DNA from 2 places in the Herbiconiux sp. 320_LB genome. Region 2 is predicted to be linked to the other one. Evidence: predicted binding sites of a transcription regulator. Region 2 holds the regulator's gene; the other holds the start of a gene.
What was found. Region 2 encodes LexA, which represses DNA repair genes until DNA is damaged. Its sites were predicted from a motif close to TCGAACANNTGTTCGA; they were not measured.
Positions count from the first base shown of each region.

Region 1: a site for LexA is predicted at 1,298-1,313, ahead of AC59HU_RS16155 (alpha-ketoglutarate-dependent dioxygenase AlkB). Genes of this name have one in related genera too.

Region 1 is NZ_JCAWAD010000006.1:168,060-177,889, reverse strand. It holds gene AC59HU_RS16160 (uroporphyrinogen-III synthase) at 1-623, shown strand, start outside; gene AC59HU_RS16155 (alpha-ketoglutarate-dependent dioxygenase AlkB) at 630-1,277, opposite strand; gene AC59HU_RS16150 (signal peptidase I) at 1,827-2,480, opposite strand; gene AC59HU_RS16145 (alternate-type signal peptide domain-containing protein) at 2,477-3,004, opposite strand; gene hemB (porphobilinogen synthase) at 3,171-4,163, shown strand; gene hemL (glutamate-1-semialdehyde 2,1-aminomutase) at 4,163-5,566, shown strand; gene AC59HU_RS16130 (hypothetical protein) at 5,728-6,105, shown strand; gene AC59HU_RS16125 (cell wall-binding repeat-containing protein) at 6,151-8,142, shown strand; gene AC59HU_RS16120 (MDR family oxidoreductase) at 8,186-9,187, opposite strand; gene AC59HU_RS16115 (ABC transporter permease) at 9,244-9,830, opposite strand, start outside.
Region 2 is NZ_JCAWAD010000004.1:405,965-415,794, forward strand. It holds gene hflX (GTPase HflX) at 1-932, shown strand, start outside; gene lexA (transcriptional repressor LexA) at 1,012-1,686, opposite strand; gene AC59HU_RS13305 (LysM peptidoglycan-binding domain-containing protein) at 1,930-2,319, shown strand; gene AC59HU_RS13310 (histidinol-phosphate transaminase) at 2,470-3,561, shown strand; gene hisB (imidazoleglycerol-phosphate dehydratase HisB) at 3,618-4,223, shown strand; gene hisH (imidazole glycerol phosphate synthase subunit HisH) at 4,220-4,861, shown strand; gene priA (bifunctional 1-(5-phosphoribosyl)-5-((5-phosphoribosylamino)methylideneamino)imidazole-4-carboxamide isomerase/phosphoribosylanthranilate isomerase PriA) at 4,999-5,745, shown strand; gene AC59HU_RS13330 (SseB family protein) at 5,687-6,610, shown strand; gene AC59HU_RS13335 (DUF1844 domain-containing protein) at 6,643-7,017, opposite strand; gene infC (translation initiation factor IF-3) at 7,286-7,948, shown strand; gene rpmI (50S ribosomal protein L35) at 7,977-8,171, shown strand; gene rplT (50S ribosomal protein L20) at 8,217-8,603, shown strand; gene AC59HU_RS13355 (TrmH family RNA methyltransferase) at 8,657-9,457, shown strand; gene AC59HU_RS13360 (amino acid ABC transporter ATP-binding protein) at 9,534-9,830, shown strand, end outside.

The sequences.
Region 1 (9,830 bases), on a different contig from region 2:
CGCTCCAGGCGCTGGCCGCCGGATCGTTCGACTGGCTGACCATGACCAGTGCGACCACGGTCGACGTGCTCACCGCGCACCAGGCCGTCGTGCCGCCGGAGACCCACATCGCGGCGGTCGGCGAGACCACGGCGGCGGCGCTCACCGCCGCCGGGTACAAGGTCGACCTGGTGCCGCCGGAGGACAACTCGGCGAAGGGGCTGCTGCGCGAGCTCAAGCGCTTCGAGCAGTTCGGGCCCGAGCTCCGGGTGCTGACGCTCCGCAGCGACATCGCCAAGCCGGTGCTCACCGAGGGGCTGATCGAGCGCGGTCACACCGTCGAGTCGGTCGTGGCGTACCGCACGATCGGGGTCGAGGTCGACCCGCAGATCCGGGCCGACGTGGCCGCGGGTGCGATCGACGCGATCTTCGTGACCTCGGGCTCGGTGGCCGAGCAGGTGCAGCTGCAGCTCGGCCCGATCCCGGAGTCGACCCTTGTGGCGGCCATCGGACCGCGCACCGCCGACGACGCGCGCGCCTACGGCCTGCGGGTCGACGTGATCGCGAAGGGCCGTTCGGCGGAGTCGCTGATCAACGCGGTGATCGAGGTCGCGAACGCCCGACGGGCCGACGGCGAGGCGTAGCCGCTCTCAGCGCGGCCAGACCGGCCGGAACTGCACGCTGATCCGCGGGCCGACCGCCTGCTTGGTCTTCAGCACGGCGTGCTCATGGGTGCGCTGGCAGCTGCCGCCCATCACGATCAGGTCGCCGTGGCCCACGGGGAACTTGAGCGTCGCCCCCGGTTCGCCGCCCAGACCCGGCTTCGGCCGCACCGAAAGCGTGCGCGCGGCGCCCACCGAGACGATGGCGACCATCGTGTCCTGATCGATCGTGCGGCCGACGCGGTCGCCGTGCCAGGCGACGCTGTCGTCGCCGGTGCGGTAGAAGCACAGGCCCGCGGTCTGGAACACCTGCGCGGTGGGCCGGCCGTAGTGCTCGTTCAGTGCATCCTGAGCCCGGTCGAGCAGCGGATCGGGATAGCGGTCACCGGCGCCGAAGTGCGAGACCAGGCGCGGCACGTCGACCACCCGGTCGTACATCTCGCGCCGATCGGCCTGCCAGGGCACGTCGAGCGCGAGGCGCTCGAAGAGGGCGTCGGAGTCGGTCACCCACCCGGGCCGGAGGTCGACCCAGGCGCCCTGCCCGAGCTCGGTGCGCTGCACCGTCGAGCCGAGCGCCTCGAGGCCGGGCTCGGCGTCGAGGTCGTCGAAGAGGGAGGTCTGGAAGTCGAGGTGCATGACTGACAGCCTACCGACATTCGAAGATATGTTCTAGTGAACAGAAGCAGAAGCCCGAACAGGATGCCCGCGACAGCGGGCAGGACGGCTTCCCCTTTCCGCCCCGTCGTGGCCAGGGCGACCGGGGGTCGTTGCTGCAGGGCGACCAGGAGCTCCAGGTCTGCGGCCTCGTGCTGGAGGGTGTTCGCCGCGTCGCTCGGCAGTGTCAGCCGGAGCTCGAGGTGGATGGACTCGCCCGGATCGGACTGCACCGGCGGCAGGAGAAGGGCGTCCGGCGAGCCCGGCGGTTTCACGACGTCGACCGCGGCGGGCGCGGTGACGGCGGGGCCTCCGGTGGTGTGCGCCGAGACCGACAGCGAGGTCCACAGTGCGGTCGATATCGTCGGGGACAGGGTCAGGCGGAGTTCGGCGGCGCTGGTGACCCGGGTGCGGATCCGGAGCTGTCGCGCCAGCGAGGAGCCGGGTGCGAAGCGGTAGTCGGAGGGGATCAGGTCGGTGAGCGGTGCGGCCGACCAGATCGTGCCGTCGGTGCTCACCTCGACGGAGGTCTCAGCGGCCCCGGCCGGAGGGATGTCGGCCGCCGCCGTCGCTGCGGACCAGGAGAGGGTGACGATCAGCATCGCCGCCGCTCTCCGGAGCGGGTGCGACCTCCGCATCATCGCGCACCGCATCCGGAACCCCCTTCCGTCGCGCGATCAGCGATCGCACCGTCTTGAACCACATCAGTGACGTGTACCCGAGCAGCAGGCCGGCGACGGCCGCCGTCACCGGTCCTCGCCAGGCACCGGTCGCCCAGAGATTGAGATAGCCCGCGAGCGGCACGTGGTACCAGAGCGCTCCGCGGAGCTGCACGGCGCGCACGGGATCGGGATCGGGTGCCGGGTTCGCGTCGCCCTGCAGCGTGAAGACGCGGTCACCGCCCCCGGCGACGGCGACCGAGACGACCCGGTGCGTGACGACCGCGGGCTCGCCGGATTCGAGCTGATACGTGACCACCTGCCCGACGGCCACCGACGCGGGATCGACCGGCCGCACCACGACGAGCTCACCCGGCGGCAGCTCCGGCTGCATCGATCCGGTCAGGATCGTGTAGGCGGTGCCGCCGGCCAGGCGCGGGAGGACGACCATCGTCACGAGCAGCGCCGCCGCGATCAACAGCAGGGCCCACGTAGCGACCCGCCCGGCCGCCCGCCGCGCGCTCACGGGTTCGGGTTCTGCACCAGGGTCAGCTCGAAGTCGTTCAGGTTCACCGCGGCGTCCATCGCGTCGCTGAAGGACGTGTCGCCGTCGAAGCTGAAGTCGAGCTGGATCGGGTACGCCTCGGGCCCGTCGATCGCCCCCAAGTCGTAACTGAGATCGGAGGTGGTGACCGAGTCGACCGTCATCGTGATGTCGAGGTAGGGCAGCAGGTCGCCGCCGAGGTCGGCCGTGTCGGCGAGCAGGGTGGCCTCGAGGTTCTTGCCGGTGCCGTCGACGACCGCGTTCGCGGTGTACCGGATGACGTCGCCCGGCACGATCTGGTCGGTCGCCGGATCGAAGGGAACCGGGATGCCCGTCGTCACGTCCGTCCACGCGGCCTCCTGCACGGAAAGGGAGAGGAAGCCCGAGCGGATCGTGCCGCTCGCGACCTGTGCCTGGTCGGACCACAGTGCGTACGACCCGAGGCCGCCTGTGAGGAGGACGACGGCGGCTCCCGCTGCGATCGCTCCCTTTGCTATCGTGTTCATTCTGGTGCCCCAATCCATCGGAGGAACCGGACGATCAGGCGAACGCCCGTGCCGTGAACGGTAGCTGAGTAATGCTCAGGATGATATCCCCCGTTCGGGGAGCATCGAGGTCTTCGGGTGCACCCGTCCAGCCCCCGCCCACCGTGGCGGATCTAAACTGGAGGTCATGACCTCCGGCTTCCCCGACATCCGTCCGCGCCGTCTCCGAAGCACCCCCGCGATGCGGCGGCTCGTCGCCGAGACCCGGATCGACCCGGCGCAGCTGGTGCTCCCGCTCTTCGTGCGCGACGACATCGTCGAGCCCGCGCCGCTGCAGTCGATGCCCGGAGTGGTGCAGCACACCTTCGACAGCCTGAAGACCGCGGTCGTCGAGGCGGCAGAGGCCGGGATCGGCGGCGTGATGCTGTTCGGCGTGCCCGGCGAATCCGACAAGGATGCGCGCGGCACCGCGGCGACCGACCCCGACGGCGTGCTCAACGCGGCCACGCGGGTCGTGGCCCAGGAGGTCGGCGACGCGCTGGTCGTGCAGACCGACCTCTGCCTCGACGAGTTCACCGACCACGGTCACTGCGGCGTGCTCGCTCCCGACGGCTCGGTCGACAACGACGCCACCCTCGTGCGCTACCGCGACATGGCGGTCGAGCAAGCCAGGGCCGGCTCGCAGCTGCTCGGCCTCTCGGGGATGATGGACGGCCAGGTCGCCGCCGTGCGGGCTGCGCTGGATGCGGACGGCTTCCAGGACGTGGCGATCCTCGCCTACGCGGCGAAGTACGCCTCCGCCTTCTACGGCCCGTTCCGCGAGGCCGTCGGTTCGACCCTCCGCGGCGACCGCAAGACCTATCAGCTCGACCCCGCCAACCGGCGCGAGGGGCTCCGCGAGGCCGTGATCGACGTCGAGGAGGGGGCCGACATCGTGATGGTCAAGCCCGCGATGAGCTACCTCGACCTCGTCGCCGACGTCTCGGCGGCGGTGCCCGTGCCGGTCTGGGCCTATCAGGTCTCCGGCGAGTACGCGATGATCGAGGCCGCGGCGGCGAACGGCTGGATCGACCGCGACCGCGCCATCCTGGAGTCGCTCACCAGCATCCGCCGGGCCGGCGCCGAAGCCGTGCTCACCTACTGGGCGGTCGAGGTCGCCACGACTCTGAAGGGGCTGTGATGAGCCTGATCGACGCGCACGAGAGCACCACGACCAACGCCGCCGAGTTCGAGCGGGCGCAGCGGTCCATCCCGGGCGGGGTCAACTCGCCGGTGAGGGCTTTCCGCTCGGTCGGGGGCACCCCCCGCTTCCTGGTCTCGGCCCGCGGGCCGTACGTCACCGACTCCGAGGGCGTCGAGTACGTCGACCTGGTGTCGTCGTGGGGTCCGGCGATCCTCGGCCACGCGCATCCCGAGGTCGTCGCCGCCGTGCAGGAGGCCGCCGCGCGCGGACTGTCGTTCGGCGCCACCACCCCGGCCGAGACCGACCTGGCCGAGCTCGTGCGCGAGCGCGTGACCGCCGGCGGCGCCCACCCGATCGAGAAGCTGCGGCTGGTCTCGACCGGAACCGAGGCGACCATGACCGCGATCCGGCTGGCGCGCGGGTTCACCGGGCGCGACGTGCTGATCAAGTTCGCCGGGCACTACCACGGCCACTCGGACTCGCTGCTGGCCGAGGCCGGCTCCGGCCTCGCCACGCTGGCGCTGCCCGCCTCCGCCGGGGTGCCCGCGGCCACCGCCGCGCTCACGATCGTGCTGCCCTACAACGACCTCGGCGCGGTGCGCGAGGCCTTCGCCTCGTTCGGCGGCGACATCGCCGCGATCATCGTCGAGGCCGCCCCGGCCAACATGGGCGTCGTGCCGCCCGTGGCCGGCTTCAACGCCGCCCTCGCCGACATCGCCCACGCCCACGGCGCATTGCTCATCGTCGACGAGGTGCTCACCGGTTTCCGGGTCGGCGCGGCCGGCTGGTGGGGCCTGGAGAACTCCGGGCAGCTGGTCGCCGAGCTGCACCAGGATGCTCCCGACGGCGCCCCGGTGCCCGCCTACCTCCCCGACCTGGTCACCTACGGGAAGGTCGTGGGCGGCGGGATGCCGCTCGCCGCGCTCGGCGGCCGGGCCGACGTGATGGACCACCTCGCGCCGCTCGGCCCGGTGTACCAGGCCGGCACGCTCAGCGGCAACCCGGTCGCCGTCGCTGCTGGGCTCACGACGCTGCGGCTCGCCGACGCCGCGGTCTACGAGGCGCTGGATCGCACGGCGCTCGCCGTGTCGACAGCGGTCTCGTCGGCCCTCGAGGCCGAGGGCGTCGCCCACAGCGTGCAGCGCGCGGGCAACCTGTTCAGCTTCACCTTCGGATCGGCGACGCCTCCGCGCGACTACGCCGACGTGCAGGCGCAGGAGGGCTACCGCTACGGGCCGTTCTTCCACGCGATGCTCGACGCCGGCGTCTCGCTCCCGCCCTCGGTCTACGAGGCCTGGTTCGTCTCGGCGGCCCACGACGACGCGTCCCTCGCTCGCATCCTCGACGCCCTCCCCGGCGCGGCCCGCGCGGCGGCGCAGGCGAGCCCGCCGCGAGCCTGATCGCGTGCGCCTTTCCCGGCCCTCTCGGGCCTCCCTCGTGACCAGTCAGGTCGGCCTCGCCGGGGCGTCCTTCTCCCCCCTAGGGGTGGGATTCCCCAATCGTTACCCGGGCGCAGGGGGAATCCTGCCGGTATTCAGGCAAGCCACGGCAGGATAGAGACATGGCCGTCCTCTTCGTCCACACCGACCGCCTCGAGGTGAGACTGACACGCGTCGAGAAGATGCTGTCGTTCCGGCGCACCGACATCGTGGTGCCCCTCGAGAGCATCCGTTCGGCCGCGCTGACGGACGACCCGTGGGTGTGGGTACGCGGCATCCGGGCGCCCGGCACCGCGGTTCCGCTGACGCTGGCCGTGGGTACCTGGAAGTTCCACGACGGCAAAGACTTCCTGCTGGTCAAGGGCACGCGCACCTCGGTCGTGATCGACCTCGAGGGTCAGGAGTTCTCGCGCCTCATGGTCACGACGGCGCACTCGATCGAGCTGCTCCGTGCGCTCCGGGTGCCGCCGGTCGAGGGCACCGAGGTCATCAACAACTGAGCCTGCGGGCTGGCCCCAGAGCATTGTGTGAGCTATCCTCACACAATGCTCTGGTCTTCACATCTTCGTCGATCCTTCCCGCAGGGCACGTTGCTGCTCTCCGTCATGCTCGCCGGATGCCTGGTCGTGGCCGTGCCCGCCGGCACCGGTGCGGGTTCGAGCGCCGCCACGGCGGCGGAACCGTCGTCGTCCCGGCTGGTCGAGGTGGCCTCCGTCGCGCCGGGGGCGTCCCAGCTCGTCGGAGGTCCCGTGATCGATTCCGTCGCGGGCCGCGCGTACGTGATCGACCGAGGCCATAACAGCGTCGAGATCTACGACGTCACCGGCGACGGCTTCGAGTCGTCCGGCAGCATCACGACCGGGTTCGACACACCCGTCGCGCTGGCGCTCGACGAGGCGGTGCACCGGCTCTACGTCGCGGACGACACGACGGATCAGCTGCACGTCGTCGACATCGGCGCCGGATCAAGCACCGCGGGCACGGTGCTCTCCTCGATCCCCACCGGGGGTCGCGGGCCGATCGCGGTGGTCGCCCAGGACGCGAACACCGTCCTGGTCGCCAACGACGTGAGCGAGGACATTTCGGTGATCGACATCCCCTCGGGATCCCACGCCTCGGCACCCATCCCGGGCGGCCCCGCCGACATCGCGGTCGATCCGGCATCGGGCCGGGTCGTCGTGGCCGGGACGACCCGCTCCCAGCTCACCACGATCAGCGGAACCGCCGTCTCCGGCGTCACGACCGCCTCGGTGACGACCGATCGCGCACCGCGCGAGCTCGCCTGGAACGACGGAACACTCCTGGCCGTGACCGAATCCTCGTCCGGCGCGCCAGTCTTCCGGCTCGAGTCGGCGGATCCGGTCACCGGCGCGCTCACGGACTCCTCGCCGGACCTCCCCGGCCAGCCCAACGACTTAGCGGTGGACGCGACCTCAGGCACGGCATTCCTGGCGTACGCCGCGTTCGGTCGTGCCGGGATCCAGTCGCTGGATGCGCGTACCCACGCACCCCGGGCGACGGCCGCCACCGGCCGCCTCTACGGACAGATCGCGGTCGATCCGGCTCGGCACCGAGTCTTCGCCACCGAGACCTTCACCGTCGGCGGTGCTCGGGTGACGATGTTCGAGTCCCCGGCGGTGACGCGAGTGGGCGGTGTCGACCGATACGCGGTGTCGGCGGCGATCTCCGCGCGCAGCCACGACCCGGGAGTCGGGATCGCCTACATCGCCTCGGGCGAGCAGTTCGCCGACGCCCTCACCGGGTCGGCGCCGGCCGGGGTACAGGGCGCGCCCGTGCTCCTCGTGACCCGGAGCGCCATCCCGGATCCGGTCGCGGCCGAGCTGACCCGCCTGGTGCCGAGGACGATCGTCGTGCTCGGCGGTGCGTCGTCGATCGACGAGAGCGTCGTGCAGAAGCTCGGCGACTACTCGCACAACGTCACGCGGATCGCCGGAGCCGACCGGTACTCGGGCTCGGTCGCGGTCTCCCGCGCAATGTACGGCGACACCCTCCCGGTCGTGTTCCTGGCCTCCGGGGAGTCGTTCCCGGATGCCCTGGCGGGAGCGGCGGCGGGCGGGCACCTCGGTGGTCCGGTGCTGCTGACCCGGGCCGGGTCGATCACCGACGAGGTCCTCACCGAGCTCCGCCGACTCGCGCCCGCCCGCATCGTCGTCCTCGGCGGCCCGCAGACCGTGTCCCAGCCCGTGCTGGATGCGGTGGCCGGGATCGCGCCGGTCGGCCGGCAGGCCGGGAACGACCGCTATGAGACCTCGGTCGTCGTCTCGGCGGCCACCTACCCGGTGCCTCCCCGCACGGTCTATCTCGCCTCCGGTGCGGTCTTCCCGGATGCGCTCTCGGCCTCGGCGGCCGCGGGCCTGGCGGGCGCCCCCGTGCTGCTGCTGTCGCCAGCCGGCGTCCCCGACCAGGTGGCGGTGGAACTGCGCCGCATCCGCCCGCTGCGGATCGTCGTACTCGGTGGCCCGGCGACCGTCAGTGACGCGACCGTCTCGGCGCTGGACCAGTTCCTCGCCGAGTGACGCCAGGCACCGCCGGGTGACGCCTGGTGGCGCCCGGGGCGGGTCAGCGGGCGAGGTCGACCACGGTACGGCCGCGCACCTGACCGTCGAGGATGCGCGGGGCCACGTCGAGCGAGTCCTCGAGCGAGACCGTCGTCGTCAGCGAGTCGAGGAGCTCGACGTCGATCTCGCGGGCGAGATCCGTCCACGCCCGCTCCCGCAGCGCGAGCGGAGCCTCGACCGAGTTCGCGCCGGTGAGCGTCACCGACCGCAGGATGAACGGCAGCACCGAACCGGGCAGGTCCGGCCCCTGCGCCAGCCCGCAGGCCACCACGGTTCCGCCGTAGTTCGTCTGCGCGAGCACGTTCGCGAGCGTGCGGCTGCCGACCGAGTCGATCGCCCCGGCCCAGGCCTGGCTCTGCAGCGGGCGACCCTCCTCGCCGAGCGCGGCGCGATCGACCACCCGCGCCGCGCCCAGCCCCTCGAGGTAGCCGCCGAGCTCGTCGGCCCGGCCTGTCGAGGCCACGACGCGGTAGCCGCGACCGGCCAGCAGTGAGATCGCGATCGAGCCGACGCCGCCGGCCGCGCCCGTGACCAGGATCTCGCCGTCCTCCGGCCGCACCCCCGCATCCTCGAGCGCCAGCACGGCGAGCATCGACGTGAACCCGGCGGTTCCGATGGCTGCCGCTCGGGCGGGCGCCGACGCGAACTCCGCCGGGAGCTGCACCAGCGCATCCGGCCGCACCCGGGCCCGATCGGCCAGACCGCCGTGCCGATCCTCGCCGATGCCGTCGCCGTTCAGCACGACGAGGTCTCCCTCGGCGAACCGCGGCGAGCGGGAGGCCGTGACCCGGCCGACGATGTCGATCCCCGGGATCAGCGGCCACGCGCGCACGACGCCCGGGCGGCCGGTGAGGGCCATGCCGTCCTTGTAGTTGACGCTCGAGAACAGCACGTCGAGGTCGACGGCCTCATCACCCCCGGTGCCCTCGAAGAACTCGTCGTCGTCGATCTCGAGCAGCCGGCCCCCGGCGCCCTTCTCCGTCACCACGATCGCTCTGGTCATGCGTCCTCCTCGACTTCTCCCACGTGCGCGCCTCGACGCGCATCCGAACCGGCGCCCTACGACACGTCCCGGCGCCAGCTCGTCGCGTACCCGATCACGGTCGCGACGACCGCGATCGCCGCGAGCACGAGCCCGCCCTGCCACCACTCGAGTTCGACCCCGGTGGATGCGCCCGCGATCGTGAACACACTCCCGCCCACCAGCGCATCGCTGGCCGCCCCGGGCAGGAACTGCCCGATCTGCGCCGACCAGTCGGTGAGGCTCGCCCCGAACCGCAGCAGCGGCTCGAGGAACTGGGTGAAGGCCAGCACGATCACGATCGCCGCGACCTGGCTCGGCACGAGGGTGCCGAGGCCCACCCCGATCGCCGACCACAGCGCCATCGCGAGGATCGAGCGGCCGACGAAGGCCCAGATGTCGCCGGTGCCGAGCTGCGTGTCGATGCCGAACCCGGCGAGCACACCGCCACCGGCCCCGATCGAGGCGATGAGCGCGAGCGCGCCGAACACGGCTCCCGCGAGCAGCAGCGTGATCGCCTTGCTCGCGAGCACGACCCCGCGTCGCGGCTGCGCCAGGAAGGTCGGCGTGAGCGACTGGAAGCGGAACTCGCTGGTCACCGCCAGGGCCCCGAGCAGCACCGGGA
Region 2 (9,830 bases):
GCCGCGAGGGCAAGGCGCAGGTCGAGCTCGCGCAGCTGGAGTACCTGCTGCCGCGGCTTCGCGGCTGGGGTGACTCGATGTCCCGCCAGGCCGGTGGCCAGGTGGGTGGCGCGGGCGCCGGAATGGGATCGCGTGGTCCCGGTGAGACGAAGATCGAGCTCGATCGACGTCGCATCCACACCCGGATGGCGAAGCTGCGCAAGCAGATCAAGGAGATGAAGCCGGCACGCGAGGCGAAGCGGGCGAACCGCAAGCGCAACGCCGTGCCGAGCGTCGCGATCGCCGGCTACACCAACGCCGGCAAGTCGTCGCTGCTGAACCGCATCACCGGTGCCGGTGTGCTCGTGGAGAACTCGCTGTTCGCGACGCTGGATGCGACGGTGCGGAAGAACGAGACCGCCGACGGCCGCCCGTACACGCTCGCCGACACCGTCGGGTTCGTGAGCGCACTGCCGCACCAGCTGGTCGAGGCCTTCCGCTCGACGCTGGAGGAGGTCGCCGATTCCGACGTGCTGGTGCACGTCGTCGACGGCTCGCATCCCGACCCGGCGGCGCAGATCACGACCGTCCGCGACGTGATCGGCGAGGCCGGCGCGCGGGACGTCCCCGAGATCGTGGTCTTCAACAAGAGCGACCTGGTGTCGGACGACGACCGCCTCGTGCTCCGCGGGCTCGAGCCCACGGCGATCTTCGTCTCCGCGCGCACCGGCGAGGGCATCCCGGAGCTGCTCGCGCGCATCGACGGCATGATCCCGAAGCCCAGCGTCGAGGTCGACCTGCTCGTCCCGTACGAGCGCGGTGACCTCGTGACCCTGTTGCACGAGAAGAACACGGTGCTCAGCACGGAGTACGAGGAGTCGGGCACCCACGTGCGTGCCCTGGTGAACCCGGAGTTCGAGGAGCGTCTGGTGGAGTTCGCGGTCGGTCGCTGATCGAACCGGATCGACGAAAACGGCCCATCTGCTCGGCTCTCGCCGGCTCGATGGGCCGTTCTCGTTGCGCTCGGCGGTCTCAGACCGCCCGCAGCACCGCCACGACCTTGCCGAGCACGGTCGCGTAGTCGCCCAGGATGGGCTCGAAGTTGGAGTTGCGGGGGAGCAGCCAGGTGTGGCCGTCGCGCTGGCGGAAGACCTTCACGGTCGCCTCCTCGTCGAGCATGGCCGCGACGATGTCGCCGTTCTCGGCCGTGTTCTGCTGCCGGATGACCACCCAGTCGCCGTCGCAGATCGCCGCGTCGATCATCGATTCGCCGACGACCTTCAGCATGAAGAGGTCGCCGTTGCCGACCAGCTGACGGGGGAGGGGGAACACCTCGTCGACCTGCTGCTCCGCCGTGATCGGGATGCCCGCGGCGATGCGGCCGACCAGTGGCACCAGGGTGGCGTCGCCCACGGGCGGTGCGGAATCGGCATCCGGCGACGGCGCATCCTCCAGCGAGGGGACGTCGATCAGCACCTCCATCGCGCGGGGCCGGTTGGGGTCGCGGCGCAGATAGCCGCTCAGTTCGAGCTGGTTGAGCTGGTGGGTGACGCTGGAGAGCGAGGCGAGCCCGACGGCGTCGCCGATCTCGCGCATGCTCGGCGGGTAGCCGCGGGAGAGCACCGAGCGCTGGATCACGTCGAGGATGGCCAGCTGCTTGTCGCTGAGGCTCTTGCGGCGCCTCGTGCGCCCCGAGTCGTTCGCCACGTCTACCCGCTTTCACTGCTCGTACCGACTGCTCCACCGCCGATGTCGGTGGCTGGTGATTGAGTTTCACCGTCGATCGAAACTGTATCCGAGAAGTGCTCGCAAACACACGTATGTTCGAGTGTGTCGCGACGATTTCCCGAGTTTTCGACTTGACGAGGCAATTACTCGAAGATATATTCGGAACATGACTTCGCACCGGTGCTCCCGGCCGAGCACCGGTGCGAACCTTCAGGAGGAATCATGAGCATCGCAGCAGCGACCTTGAGCACCACCAGCCGCACGCCGTCCGTCCCGACGGCCCCCGAGGCCCCCCGAGCGCGCCTCCGCATCACGCGCCGCGGCCGTGCCGTGCTCGCCACGCTCGTCGCTCTGCCCGTGGTCGCCGTCCTCGGGGTGATGGCGATGGTCGGCGGTGGCGGGTCCGCCGTCGCGACCGGTGCTACCAGCGGTGTCGACTTCTCCTACGTGACGGTGCAGGCCGGGCAGAGCCTGTGGAGCATCGCCGAGGCGATCGATCCGCAGGGCGACCCGCGCGACGTGATCGCCGAGATCCGCTCGCTCAACCAGCTCGAGACCTCCTCGGTCCAGCCCGGCCAGCGCATCGCCATCCCGGCCGACCTCGCCGACTGACGTCTCGCCGGCGGTCGTCTCGCCGACTGGCCTCTCGCCTGCTGGCGTCTCGTCGATTGACGTCTTGACGGCCGGTGTCTCGCCGGCTGGTATCCAGCCGCCGATGCGGGCCCGAGGGTCCGCCATCCCGCGCCTCGGTAGAATCCACGGGTGACTTCTCTCGACGACCTGCCCATCCGAGACGACCTCCGCGGCCTCGAGCCCTACGGTGCGCCGCACCTGCACCTCCCGGTCGAGCTGAACGTCAACGAGAACACCCACCCGATCCCCGAAGACGTCGCGCGCGACATCATCAAGTCGATCGCCCGGGAGCTCCTCACCGTCAACCGCTACCCCGACCGTGAGTTCACCGCCCTGCGCGAATCGCTGGCGGCCTACCTCGACAGCATCGAGCCGGGCGCCGCGCTCACGGCCGCGAACATCTGGGCCGCAAACGGCTCGAACGAGGTGCTCCAGCAGATCATGATGGCCTTCGGCGGCCCTGGTCGATCGGTCCTGGGCTTTCCGCCCACCTACTCGATGCACTCGATCATCGCCCGGGCGACCGGCACCGAGTGGATCGCGGGGGAGCGGGACGACGACTTCCTGATCTCACCCGAGACCGCGGTTCGCTGGGTCGAGCAGACCGAGCCCGACATCGTGTTCTTCTGCTCCCCGAACAACCCGACCGGTACGCCGCTCGGCCTCGACACGATCGTCGCGGCCTACGACGCCTTCGACGGGATCGTCGTGGTCGACGAGGCCTACGCCGAGTTCACCCCGAGCGGGCAGCCGACGGCGCTCTCGCTGCTCGAGGGGCGCCCGAGACTGATCGTCTCGCGCACCATGAGCAAGGCCTTCGCCTTCGCCGGTGCCCGCCTGGGCTATCTCGCGGCCGACCCGGCGGTGACGGATGCGCTGCGCCTGGTCCGCCTGCCGTACCACCTCTCCGCGCTCACCCAGGCCGCGGCGGTCGCCGCCCTCGACCACGCGCCCGAGATGCTCGCGATGGTCGACGACATCAAGGCGCAGCGCGATCGCATGATCGACGGCTTGAGCGAGCTGGGCTACTCGCCCTGGCCGAGCGAGGCCAACTTCGTGCTCTTCGGCGGGGTGTCCGACACCGAGGCGCTCTGGCAGGCGCTGCTCGACCGCGGCATCATCATCCGCAACCTCGGCATCCCGGGCCACCTTCGGGTGAGCGCGGGCACGGCCGCCGAGACCACGGCCTTCCTCGAGGCGATGCGGGAGCTCACCGCCTGAGTCGCCCCGGCCCCCAGACGAGCCCCGGCCCCACCACCCCTCGGTAGGATTGCCTCATGACCGCACCCCGCACCGCCCGCCTCCAGCGGGAGACGAGCGAGTCGAGCATCGAGCTCTCGCTCGACCTCGACGGCACCGGCGTCTCCGACATCGAGACCTCCGTGCCGTTCTACGACCACCTGCTCACGGCCTTCGCCAAGCACTCGCTGACCGATCTGACGGTGCGCGCCAAGGGCGACATCGAGATCGACGTGCACCACACCGTCGAAGACATCGGGATCGTGCTCGGGCAGGCGATCCGGCAGGCGCTTGGCGACAAGGCGGGCATCTCGCGGTTCGGCGACGCGCTCGTGCCCCTCGACGAGGCCCTCGTGCAGGCCGTCGTCGACATCTCCGGCCGGCCCTTCCTCGTGCACTCCGGCGAGCCCGCCGGTTTCGAGTACCACCTCATCGGCGGTCACTTCACCGGGTCGATGGTGCGTCACGTCTTCGAGGCGATCGCCTTCAACGCCGGCCTCACCGTGCACGTCACCGTGCTCGGCGGGCGCGACCCCCACCACATCGCCGAGGCCGAGTTCAAGGCCTTCGCGCGCGCCTTCCGCCAGGCCAAGGCCTACGACCCGCTCGTCGCGGGCATCCCCTCGACGAAGGGCGCGCTGTGACCGACCGCGCCACCCGCGTCGTCGTGCTCGACTACGGCAGCGGCAACATCCACTCGGCGGCGAAGGCCCTCGAGCGGGCCGGAGCCGAGGTCGAGGTCACCGCGCGGCGCGACGCCGTGATGGAGGCCGACGGCCTCCTGGTGCCGGGCGTCGGAGCGTTCAGCGCGGTCATGGACCAGTTGAACACGGTCCGCGGCGGCGAGCTGATCGAGCGCCGTCTCGCCGGCGGCCGCCCGGTGCTCGGCATCTGCGTAGGCATGCAGGTCATGTTCTCCGACGGGATCGAGCGCGGTGTCGAGACCGAGGGCCTCGGCGAGTGGCCCGGCACGGTCGACCTCCTCGAGGCCGAGGTGGTGCCGCACATGGGCTGGAACACCGTGGAGGCGCCCGAGGACTCGGTGCTCTTCGACGGCATCCGCGACGAACGCTTCTACTTCGTGCACTCCTACGCCGCCCAGAACTGGGAGCTCGATCCGCACCCGCGCCTGAAGCCCCCCGCGGTCACCTGGGCGCGCCACGGCTCGCGGTTCATCGCCGCGGTCGAGAACGGCCCGCTGTCGGCGACGCAGTTCCACCCCGAGAAGTCCGGCGACGCCGGCATCCGGATGCTCTCGAACTGGATCGCGTCGCTGCGCTGACCTCGTTTCGACGTGGCGCACGGCAGTCGCTACGATCGGCGGGGGTCGCATCGGCCCCGCCGCCGCGTCCGCCGGCGCACGATCGGGCTCCCGGCCCGGCACCCCTCCCCGCACCCCATCGATCGAGGAACCACCCCATGAGCGAGTTCAACAAGGCACCCGGGCTGGTGCTGCTGCCCGCCGTCGACGTCGCCGGCGGCAAGGCCGTCCGGCTCACCCAGGGCAAGGCGGGCACCGAGACCCACCACGGCGACCCGGTCGACGCCGCCGCCGACTGGATCGCGCAGGGTGCGGAGTGGATCCACCTCGTCGACCTCGACGCCGCGTTCGGGCGGGGCAGCAACCTCGGCGTGATCAAGAAGGTCATCCGCCAGGCCAAGGGTGTGAACGTCGAGGTCTCCGGCGGCATCCGCGACGACGCGAGCCTGGAGACCGCACTGGACAGCGGGGCCAAGCGCATCAACCTCGGCACCGCGGCGCTGGAGAACCCCGAGTGGGCCGCACATGTCATCGCCCGCTACGGCGAGGCGATCGCGGTCGGGCTGGATGTGCGCGGAACCACGCTCGCGGCCCGCGGCTGGACCGAGGACGGCGGCGATCTCTGGCAGGTGCTCGACCGCCTCGAGGACGCCGGCTGCGCCCGCTACGTCGTGACCGACGTGACGAAGGACGGCACGCTCAAGGGCCCGAACGTCGAGCTCCTCCGCCAGGTGATGGAGCGCACCTCGCGCCCCGTGATCGCCTCGGGCGGCATCTCGAGCCTCGACGACATCGCCGAGCTCCGTGCCCTCGTGCCGCTGGGCCTCGAGGGTGCGATCGTCGGGCGTGCTCTCTACTCGGGCGCCTTCACGCTCGCCGAGGCGCTGGACGTGGCTTCTGACTGACCACGACCCGGGAACGGCGGGCGGCGGCGACCCGGTCGACAGCCGCAACCCGACCGATGGCAGCACACCCGCCGGCGCCCCCAACCCCACCGGCGCCCCCAACACGGCCGACTCCGCCGGGCAGCCCTGGAAGGGCCGCCACTTCCAGGCCCACGCGACCCCGCCGGGCGGCGAGACCGACGACGGCACGGCGCCCCCGGCGCTGCTGGCCGCCCTCGAGCGCTTCCGCTCCGGCGCCTCGACGCAGGCCGAGGTGGTGGATGCCCTCCGTCCGGTCCGCGTCCTCGTCCCCCTGGTGGCCCACGCCGGCGACGAAGGGGTGACGGATGCGGGGCTCCGCGTCGACAAGACCCAGGAGCTCTCCCTCGTCACGGTCGCGGGCCCGGACGGGCGCACGGTGCTCCCGGTCTTCTCCTCCGTCACGTCGATGGCCGCGTGGAACCCGGCGGCCCGGCCGATCCCGGTCGACGCGCGCCGGGCGGCGCTGGCCGCGGCCGCCGAGGGCACCGAGCTCGTGGTGCTCGACCCCGCATCCCCGACCGAGTTCGCGCTCCGGCGCCCCGCGGTGTGGGCGCTCGCCCAGGACACCGCCTGGCAGCCCGCCATCGACGACCCGGCCGTGATCGAGGCGTTCGAGCGGTCGATCGAGTCCGAACCCGCTGTCGCCGCCATCCGGGTCGTCGCCGGCGATGCGTTGGCGCAGCTCCGTGCTCCCGAGGTGGTCGTGGTGCTGGCCCTCCTGCCGGGCCTGGATCAGCCGCACCTGCAGGCCCTCGTCGGCCGCCTCCAGGAGACCTGGGCCGCGGACGAGGTCATCGCGGGACGGGTCGACTCCCTGGCCGTGCGCCTGACGGCACTGGACTGACGCCGAACCGCGTCAGCCGAAGCGAACCCGCCTCAGCTGACCGGCCCGGTGTACTTCTCGCCCGGGCCCTCGCCGATCGGGTCCTGCACCGACGACGCCTCGCGGAACGCCAGCTGCAGCGACCGCAGCCCGTCGCGGAGGGCGCGGGCGTGCTGGTCGCCGAGGAACGGCGCCGAGGCGGTGACCAGTCCGGCCAGGGCGGTGATCAGCTTGCGCGCCTCGTCCAGATCGGTCTCGATGTCGGGATCGTCCGAGAGCCCGCACTTGACCGCGGCGGCGCTCATGAGGTGCACGGCGGTCGTGGTGATGACCTCGACGGCGGGAACCTCGGCGATGTCCCGCAGGGCGTCCGCTTCGGCCTGCGCCTCGGCGACGGATCCGGCGTCGAAGGCGGCTGAGTCACTCATTCCAGAAGGTCCTTACTGAATCGGGCGAGTCTCTGCTAGACTCTTCGCGGCTCTGAGTCTGTATTGACTCAGCACGAAAGTGGAGAATCTCCCACCCGCGCATACCGCTTCATCAGGTTACCGGGTCGATTGCACCCCCTGTGTTTCTGGTTCGGCCTTCGGCCGACACAGAGAGACAGAGACCAAGGGTGTGGTGCCGCACGGTTTGCGTGCGCGCATCGGGGGTTCCTCCTGCATTCGTCACAGAAACGAAACTAAGGAGTAACGCATCAGCGATCCCCGTACCAACGACCGTATCCGTGTTCCCGAGGTCCGCCTCGTGGGCCCGGGCGGCGAGCAGGTCGGCGTCGTCAGCATCGACGTCGCCCTTCGGCTTGCCCAGGAGGCAGACCTCGACCTCGTCGAGGTCGCACCCAACTCCAAGCCCCCGGTCGCGAAGATCATGGACTACGGAAAGTTCAAGTACGAAGCCGCGCAGAAGGCGAAAGAAGCCCGTCGCAACCAGGCCAACACGATCCTCAAAGAGGTCCGTTTCCGTCTGAAGATCGACGTGCACGACTACGAGACCAAGCGCAAGCGCGCCGAGGGCTTCCTCAAGGCCGGCGACAAGGTCAAGGCGATGATCCTGTTCCGCGGTCGCGAGCAGTCGCGTCCCGACCAGGGCGTCCGTCTCCTCCAGCGCTTCGCGGAGGATGTGGCGGAGTTCGGCACGGTCGAGTCCAGCCCCACCATCGACGGCCGCAACATGGTCATGGTCATCGGGCCGTTGAAGAACAAGTCCGAGGCCAAGGCCGAGCAGAACGCCAAGCGCGACGCCACCAAGGCCCGCTCGCACGAGCAGGCCGCCACCGGTTCCGAGGCCCCCGCGGCCCCGGCGACCCCAGAAGACTCCGGCACCACGCCGGCTGCTCCGGCCGCATCGGCCGAGTGACAAGCCCGAACACACAAGGAGAACCACTATGCCCAAGATGAAGACGCACTCCGGTGCCAAGAAGCGATTCAAGGTCACCGGTACCGGCAAGCTCGTGAAGCAGCAGGCCGGCATGCGCCACAACCTGGAGGTCAAGGCCCCGGGGCGTAAGGCTCGCCTGAACAAGGACCAGGTGCTGTCCAAGGCCGACACCAAGGTCGCCAAGAAGCTTCTCGGCCTGTAGCCACCGCTGCACCGGCCGACCGAGACGTAGAAGGAATACAGAACAATGGCAAGAGTCAAGAGGGCTGTCAACGCCCACAAGAAGCGTCGCGTCATCCTCGAGCGCGCCGAGGGCTACCGCGGTCAGCGGTCGCGCCTCTACCGCAAGGCCAAGGAGCAGGTCACCCACTCCCTCGTCTACTCCTACCGTGACCGCCGTGCGCGCAAGGGCGACTTCCGCCGCCTGTGGATCCAGCGCATCAACGCCGCCTCGCGTGCGAACGGCCTGACCTACAACCGCCTCATCCAGGGTCTGGCCCTGGCGGGCATCGAGGTCGACCGTCGCATCCTGGCCGAGCTCGCCGTGAACGAGCCCGCGACCTTCGCGGCGATCGTCGCGAGCGCCAAGGCGGCTCTCCCGGCCGACACCTCGGCCCCGAAGGCCGCGGCGTAAGCCCTCGCCACCTGAGCGAAGCAGCACCCACAAGAGAACAGAGAGAGCGCCACATGCTTGACAATCCGCGATCACCTCGCGTTCGGGCAGTGGCGAAACTCGCCAAGAAGGGAGCCCGGTCCGAGACCGGGCTCTTTCTCTTGGAGGGCCCCCAGGCCGTCTCCGAGGCGCTGACCTTCGCGCCGCACCTGATCGACGAGCTCTTCGCGACCCCCACGGCGCTCGAGCGCCACCCCGAGATCGCCTCGCGCGCCTCGGATGCGTCGCTGGAGATCGAATTCGTGACCGAGCAGGTGCTCGACTCGATGGCCGACACGGTGACCCCGCAGGGCTTCGTCGCAGTGTGCCGGCAGTTCCCCACCGCGGTCAAGGACATCTTCGCGGCCGGCCCGACGCTGATCGCCGTCCTCGAAGAGGTGCGCGACCCCGGCAACGCGGGCACGATCATCCGGGCGGCGGATGCGGCGGGTGCGGATGCGGTCATCCTCACCGGCCGCTCGGTCGACCTCTACAACCCCAAGGTGGTGCGCTCGACCACCGGCTCGATCTTCCACCTCCCGGTGGCCGTGGAGGCCACCCTGGAGGACGTGCTCTCCCGGGCGCGGGAGGCCGGCCTCCAGACCCTCGCCGCCGACATCAAGGGCGACGACCTCCTCGACGTGCGCACGGCGGGCCTGCTCGGCACGCCCACGGCGTGGGTCTTCGGCAACGAGGCCAGGGGCCTCCCGGACGAGCTGCTCGGCGCCGTCGACCGCGCCGTCTCGCTGCCGATCTACGGCCAGGCGGAGTCGCTGAACCTCGCCACGGCGGCCTCGGTCTGCCTCTACGAGAGCGCGTTCGCCCTCCGCTCCTGAGTGTTTCGAATGCGTTTCATTTGAGTCACGGATCCGTGTGATCGCTTGCTGACCCTCTTTCGGGTGTGCTTGGGTAATGCTCATGGATTCGCCTGCCACCCCCATTCGAGGCACGGGAGGGGCAGCAGAACCCCTCGTCGTCATCGACCACGTCGACAAGCATTTCGGCGATCTGCACGTCCTCCGCGACATCACGACCTCGGTCGCCCGCGGCGAGGTCGTCGTGGTGATCGGCCCGTCCGGTTCCGGCAAGTCGACCCTGTGCCGAGCCATCAACCGGCTCGAGACCATCGACTCCGGCTCGATCACGATCGACGGTCGTGAGCTGCCGAGCGAGGGGCGAGAACTGGCGACGCTGCGCGCCGACGTCGGG